One region of the Photorhabdus aballayi genome, then DNA from elsewhere that is predicted to be linked to it. Evidence: riboswitches for the same ligand, from Rfam matches in the RefSeq annotation. Region 1 holds a riboswitch; each other region holds the start of a gene.

What was found. A riboswitch is a leader RNA that binds a small molecule or an ion and turns the genes downstream of it on or off. The one in region 1 is predicted to bind thiamine pyrophosphate.
Region 2: it holds a riboswitch for thiamine pyrophosphate, as region 1 does, so the genes downstream of both, thiD (bifunctional hydroxymethylpyrimidine kinase/phosphomethylpyrimidine kinase) here and thiC (phosphomethylpyrimidine synthase ThiC) in region 1, are expected to answer to the same signal.
Region 3: it holds a riboswitch for thiamine pyrophosphate, as region 1 does, so the genes downstream of both, thiB (thiamine ABC transporter substrate binding subunit) here and thiC (phosphomethylpyrimidine synthase ThiC) in region 1, are expected to answer to the same signal.

Annotation. Positions count from the first base shown of each region.
Region 1 covers NZ_JAPFCD010000023.1:8,229-10,499, reverse strand. The annotation lists gene thiC (phosphomethylpyrimidine synthase ThiC) at 1-1,441, opposite strand, end outside; TPP riboswitch at 1,545-1,670, opposite strand; gene OO184_RS12860 (HAD family hydrolase) at 1,726-2,271, opposite strand, start outside.
Region 2 covers NZ_JAPFCD010000027.1:47,163-49,433, reverse strand. The annotation lists gene OO184_RS14215 (hypothetical protein) at 1-280, opposite strand, end outside; gene thiD (bifunctional hydroxymethylpyrimidine kinase/phosphomethylpyrimidine kinase) at 357-1,157, opposite strand; TPP riboswitch at 1,200-1,292, opposite strand; gene cspE (transcription antiterminator/RNA stability regulator CspE) at 1,407-1,616, opposite strand; gene pagP (lipid IV(A) palmitoyltransferase PagP) at 2,205-2,271, shown strand, end outside.
Region 3 covers NZ_JAPFCD010000010.1:99,684-101,954, forward strand. The annotation lists gene ptsP (phosphoenolpyruvate--protein phosphotransferase) at 1-157, opposite strand, end outside; gene rppH (RNA pyrophosphohydrolase) at 167-697, opposite strand; TPP riboswitch at 811-916, shown strand; gene thiB (thiamine ABC transporter substrate binding subunit) at 990-2,003, shown strand; gene thiP (thiamine/thiamine pyrophosphate ABC transporter permease ThiP) at 1,979-2,271, shown strand, end outside.

The sequences.
Region 1 (2,271 bases):
TTGTGAGTGGGCCAAGGGTATAGAAAGGGGCTTCGTGACAATGTTCCAATTCTTCCGTCATATTGCGGCGGATCATCTGCATAGGAATATGTCCGGGACCTTCGATCATCACCTGAACATCATATTCCCAGGCAATTTTGGTCAGTTCACCTAATGTGTGTAGTTCTGCAAACTGCGCTTCATCGTTGGCATCTTGAATAGAGCCGGGGCGTAGGCCGTCTCCCAATGATAGGGAAACATCATAAGCGGCGCAGATTTCACAAATTTCACGGAAATGTTGGTAGAGGAAGTTTTCTTGATGATGAGACAGGCACCATTTCGCCATAATTGAACCACCGCGGGAGACAATTCCAGTGAGGCGTTTGGCTGTCATCGGTACATAGCGCAGTAATACACCGGCATGAATGGTGAAGTAATCTACCCCTTGTTCTGCTTGTTCCAACAAGGTATCACGGAATATTTCCCAGGTGAGATTTTCCGCTACGCCATTGACTTTCTCTAGCGCCTGATAAATAGGGACTGTACCGATGGGAACCGGGCTGTTACGTAAGATCCATTCGCGAGTTTCGTGGATATAACGGCCAGTAGAGAGATCCATGACCGTATCTGCACCCCAACGAGTAGACCAGATTAACTTTTCTACTTCTTCCTCAATAGAAGAGGTGACTGAAGAGTTACCGATATTGGCATTAACCTTCACCAGAAAATTGCGACCAATAATCATCGGTTCTGATTCAGGGTGATTAATATTGGCGGGAATAATTGCCCGACCGGCTGCGACTTCCTGACGGACAAATTCTGGCGTGATATTTTCTGGCAACTGAGCGCCAAAACTTTGTCCAGCATGTTGTTGGCGTAACACATCACCGCGGATACGTTCGCGTCCCATATTTTCCCGCAGTGCGATAAATTCCATTTCCGGTGTGATGATGCCTTTACGGGCGTAGTGCAGTTGAGTAACGCATTTGCCTTTACGGGCTTTTAATGGATGGGGGCGATGATTGAAACGCAAATGATCGAGACCGGCATCCGTTAGGCGCTGCTGCGTAAAATCAGAACTGAGGGTAGCAACAGGTTCAGTATTTTGGCGTTCGGCGATCCACGGTTGGCGTAGTTTGGTTAACCCAACATGTACATCCAGTTTGGCATCAGGATCGCCATAAGCGCCGGAAGTATCATAAACCGGGATGGCTTCGTTTTCTTCATATTGAGGTTCTTCTTTGGTGCCGCCAATTAAAGTAGGTGATAACTGGATTTCACGCATTGGAACTTGGATATCGTCGCGGGAACCTTGAAGATAAATTCGTCGTGAATTTGGGAATGTCACTCCTTGAATAGAATTAATAAATTCTTGAGCAGCATCGCGTTGTGCTTTACGTGGGCGTGCCGGATTGGGTTTTGGCGAGATATCGGTTGTAGGGATAACATTATTATGAGACATAGCAAATTCCTAACTGTGTTATTGGGAAAGTTGCTTGTCTGGAGCTCGCAGGAGTAATAATTGATGGCTGGACAGACCCGTGAAAAATTGGGTGGGCTGACAGCGGTTGATTACTCTTGTTCCCTTCGCAGGTATTAACCCGATCAGGTTCCGCGGATCCCGAATTAACGGTCTCAGCCTGTGTATGCTGCGATAAGACAGCTTACGCTAGGCACTCCGACAAGAAAGTAAGCAGTAGTATAGAAGGGATTGTGAAAACTACAACCCTTACTGATTGAAAGTATTTACAGTGACCAGGTTAATTGTTTCCAGCCATGTTGTTGTGCTTGGGTTTTTAAACGGGTATCGGCATTGACCGTAATTACCTCATCGGCAAATTGACACATTGGTAGATCATTAATTGAATCACTGTAAAAACGAATAATTTCAGGATAATTATTTTGTTGTTCCAGCCACTGTTTTATTCGTTTGACTTTCCCTTCACGAAAAGTCGCAATACCGTCTATTTGGCCGGTATAACAGCCATTTTCCACCACCATATCAATGCCCAGAGCAGTGTGAATGCCCAATTCGATAGCAATCTTTTTCACAATAAAAGAAACTGTGGCTGAGATGATCATCACTGGGACTTGCTGCTGTTGATACTCAGTAATAAGCGCTTTGGCTTGCGGATAAAATCGAGGTTTGATTTTTTCGTTAATAAATTCAGTCAGCCAAAGATCAACTTGTTCTTGTGGAATTTGATGCAGTGTTTGCAGGCTAAATGCCAGATAACCACTCATATCCAGTGAACCAGCGTTGTAATCAGCCATCATTTTTTTATCTGCTTC
Region 2 (2,271 bases), on a different contig from region 1:
GCATTGGTTTTTGCCATCTAAATTGTTTGAACCCTGCCTTTCGGAGCGCTGCTTGATACTGTTCACGGCTCCAATGATACATAGTGAAAGGGCTAGGTGGTGTGGTAAGAAATTCAGCTCTCACGAGAGTTGTGTCTTTCACGGGCTCTTCACTCAGAATTTTTATACCATAATTTTCATAATTCACTTTTTCTAATCGACAATCAGGTTCAGCGGTATACGCAATTAGTTTACCGGAAGGCTTAAGATGAGCGGCAATGACACGGAACTTAAATGCCAATGACCCGTCGTCATGCCCCTATATGGACTCCCCTGAACGATCAACTGATTTTACACAGTTCGCCAATCCGCTACTCTCACCACCACTGATGAAAATGGTGCACAGGTCCAATCCCTTTTCCTACATCTAACAAATCCGCTTGTTCTAACGCCGCCTGAAGATATGATTTGGCAACAGGCAGTGTTGTCTGCCAATTTGAATAACGCGGACGCAAAGCGGCCAGTGCAGCGGAGAGCGTACACCCTGTACCATGTGTATGACGCGTATTGATTCTAGGCGCAGTAAAACGCCATTCTCCCTCAACAGTAAATAGCCAATCAGGGCTTTCATGTTCTGTAAGGTGTCCGCCTTTCAGTAAAACGGCTTCGCATCCTAGCGATAATAATTCACGCCCTTGTTTTTGCATGTCCGTTTCGGTTTTTGCTACAGAACATTTCAATATCGCTGCGGCTTCCGGCAAATTTGGGGTAATCAACGAAACCTTCGGTAATAATTGTTCAACAACCTCGGAAACCGCTTCCGGCGCCAGCAACGGATCGCCACTTTTCGCAATCATTACCGTATCCAATACAACATAAGGAACGGAATAACGACTTATTGCGTCGGCAACAACAGCAACATTGGCTGCATTAGATAACATGCCTATCTTAGCGCTATCAATTCTGATATCTGACAACACAGATTCAAGCTGTGCCGCAACAAAAGTAGGATCGATATCATAAACAGATTGCACACCACAGGTGTTTTGTGCAACAAGCGCTGTCATGACTGTAGCGCCATAAGCACCAAGTGCAGAGAAAGTTTTTAGGTCGGCTTGAATGCCGGCACCGCCACTAGGATCAGTACCGGCAATTGTCAGTGAATTGATTCTCATCATAGGTACCTCTTCCAACCAGACATAAAGAAAAGCAAGTATCAGGAAAAGACACCATGACTTCCCTACGCTGGCATTATCCAGATCAGGTATTACGGGTTCATCTCAGCTCAATAAAGAGCGCCCCGAGCCAAAACAAAAACACCCTATCAGATAACCAACAGGGTGATATCGGTATGTCATTGTTGCCAGTAAAAAATCAATCAGACAACAAATTTACTTCGTCAATCCAAAATGGTCGACAAAAAGAAGTTATGCTGTAGTGACGTTTGCCGCAGAAGGACCTTTCTGACCGTCCTGAATTTCAAACTCAACTTTTTGGCCTTCCGCCAGAGTTTTAAAACCCTCGCTCTGAATAGCGCTAAAATGTACAAACACATCTTTGCTGCCGTCAGCAGGAGTAATAAAACCAAAACCTTTTGATTCGTTGAACCACTTTACAGTACCAGTGATTTTTGCCATTTTAAGAATTTCCTTTGGATCACTTAATTCTAATTCGCCGTTTCGGCGTAACATAAAAACTAGAGCGAGTTGCTGCTATTAACAGAACCGTACCTCGTTTACCCGAACGATTTATCACATATTCTTAATATGATGGCAAGCCATTTTTTATCAGCTATGGAGCTAACGCACATATTTAAAATTCTTAACAACAATTATTGTTTAACATAGCTGCAAAAATTTGAAAATCCAAGGTTATCCTAATTAGCTTACAGTTTATCCACTCAACAAAACCCCAGATAACATAAATAACACTAATTTATTTTGCCTGTCTTATTATTAGACTTTCTATATCTCATAGTATGTTCATAGGACCAATTTCTACTGTTTAGGCGAAAGAAAAAGTCAACACATTCCCAATATTAGTCGACTAAAATATCAGTATTAAATATACCCAGTTAATACCTATCACATCTTAATATTAATTTTTCGTTTAGCTTTTATTGAAAATAGCAAGAGTAGAATTCCTGAATTTAGATGTTTGTCATATTTTACGTGATGCACAGGATCTTCCCAATTTATGTCGTCGGGAAATTGGAGCAATAAATAATGAAGTTTGATTTAACCGCAGCCTATACCCTATCAACTACTCTTTTAGTCTCATCTGGGACAGTGT
Region 3 (2,271 bases), on a different contig from region 1:
TCAGGTAATAACACCGCCGTTGATGATCAGCAAGATAGATAGAACAGACATCCGTATTCATCGCCAGACAGGTCTCGTTCACCAATAGCTCAAGCGCTTCGGCCAGATTAGTCGCCATAGCAACTTTTTCAACAATTTCCCGTAAGCGCATGAGCATAGAACTCACCTAACTTCTTTTGCGACGATAAGAATACGAAGAACGTGGCAGAGATGAGCTTTCCTGTATTGGCATTACAACCGAAGCAAATTCTTTCATCACGCGCCGATAAACATCACGCTTAAAAGAGACAACCTGCCGGACAGGATACCAATAGCTGACCCAACGCCAGCCATCAAACTCCGGGGTATTACTGTGCTGCACATTAATATCTTCTTCACTACAGAGCAGTTGTAGCAAAAACCACCGCTGTTTTTGACCAATACAGACAGGTCGTGTATCCCAACGCACCAAACGCTTGGGTAATTTGTAACGCAACCAATTACGCGTAGAGGCCAGAACGCGTACATCTTTCCGACCTAAACCCACTTCTTCATACAGTTCCCGGTACATAGCCTGTTCTGGTGATTCCCCCGGATTAATGCCCCCTTGAGGAAATTGCCAGGAATGTTGCCCATAACGCCGGGCCCACAAAACCTGGCCTTGCCGATTACAAATTACAATTCCTACATTCGGGCGGTAGCCATCATCATCGATCACCAGACTACCTCGATAAACTAAATTTGAAAGATGACTAATTGTTTCACACTACCCTCAAGTGGTAAACCTCTATCATTGGACTTTGCAGTCGCTAGCTAAATCTCTACAATAGCGCCATCTCAACGGGGTGCTGGCTGTTTAAAACAGCCTTGCTGAGAGTAAACCCGCCGAACCTGATCCGGCTAAATACCGGCGTAGGGATTTGAGCTGCTAACTATTTCACAGACATTATCTTGCCGTTTAGCGCTTCCTCAAATCCTTTGCCAATCCTCATTAATGTAAGGAGAGCAAAGTGTTTAAGACGTTATTTTCCAAATTAATCGTACTGACGGCCCTATCAGCTTCTATGTTGCTATTGAGTCAGGTTGTACAGGCCAAGCCGGTATTAACAATCTATACCTATGATTCTTTTGCCGCAGAATGGGGACCCGGACCCGCAATTAAAAAAGCGTTTGAGACTGAATGTGATTGTGAACTGAAATTGATTGCTCTGGAAGATGGCGTTTCTTTGCTCAATCGCCTAAGAATGGAAGGTAAACGTACTGCTGCGGATATTATTCTTGGATTGGATAACAACTTAATTCAAGCGGCTCAACAAACGGGGCTGTTCACTGAAAGTCAAGTGAATATCAGCAAGCTGTCACTGCCGGTATCATGGCACAACCAGATATTCATTCCTTATGACTATGGCTATTTTGCCTTCATTTATAACAAAAAGAGTTTACCAAACCCGCCAAAAAGCATGGATGAGCTGATCAATAGCCACAATAACTGGAAAGTGATCTATCAAGATCCTCGCACCAGCACACCGGGGCAAGGTCTGCTGTTATGGATGCAAAAGATTTATGGTGATGATGCCCCACAAGCCTGGCAAAAACTGGCAAAGAAAACACTGACTGTTACCAAAGGCTGGAGTGAAGCTTATGGCCTGTTCCTGAAAGGAGAAGGCGATCTGGTGCTGAGTTATACCTCTTCACCGGGCTACCACTTGTTATCTGAGAAGAAAGACGATTATGCTGCCGCTACCTTCAACGAAGGTCATTACCTGCAAATCGAAGTGGCTGCACAACTGGCTTCCAGCAAGCAGCCGGAGCTTGCCCAGAAATTTATGCAGTTTATGTTGACTCCAGCTTTCCAACAGGAGATTCCAACCACTAACTGGATGTATCCGGTCATTGATATTCCACTTCCAGAAGTATATTCACAGCTTTCAATACCTGAAAAATCACTGCAATATCCCGCAGAAGAAGTCGCAAAATACCGTAACCAATGGATTCGTGCATGGCAAAGCGCTGTCAGCCGCTGATAGCCGGATGGCTGTTGCCGGGGGCTCTTGCCTCCGGTCTTTTACTATTGGTCGCCTTACTAGCATTCGGTGCGCTTTGGTCTAATGCACCTGAACATAACTGGTCTTTACTGGCAGAAGATAGCTATCTGTGGCATGTAGTGGGTTTTACCTTCTGGCAGGCTTTTTTGTCGGCGCTGTTTTCTGTTATCCCGGCTATTTTTCTTTCCAGAGCACTCTATCGCCGCTATTTTCCAGGCCGAATCCTATTTCTTCGCCTATGTGCTAT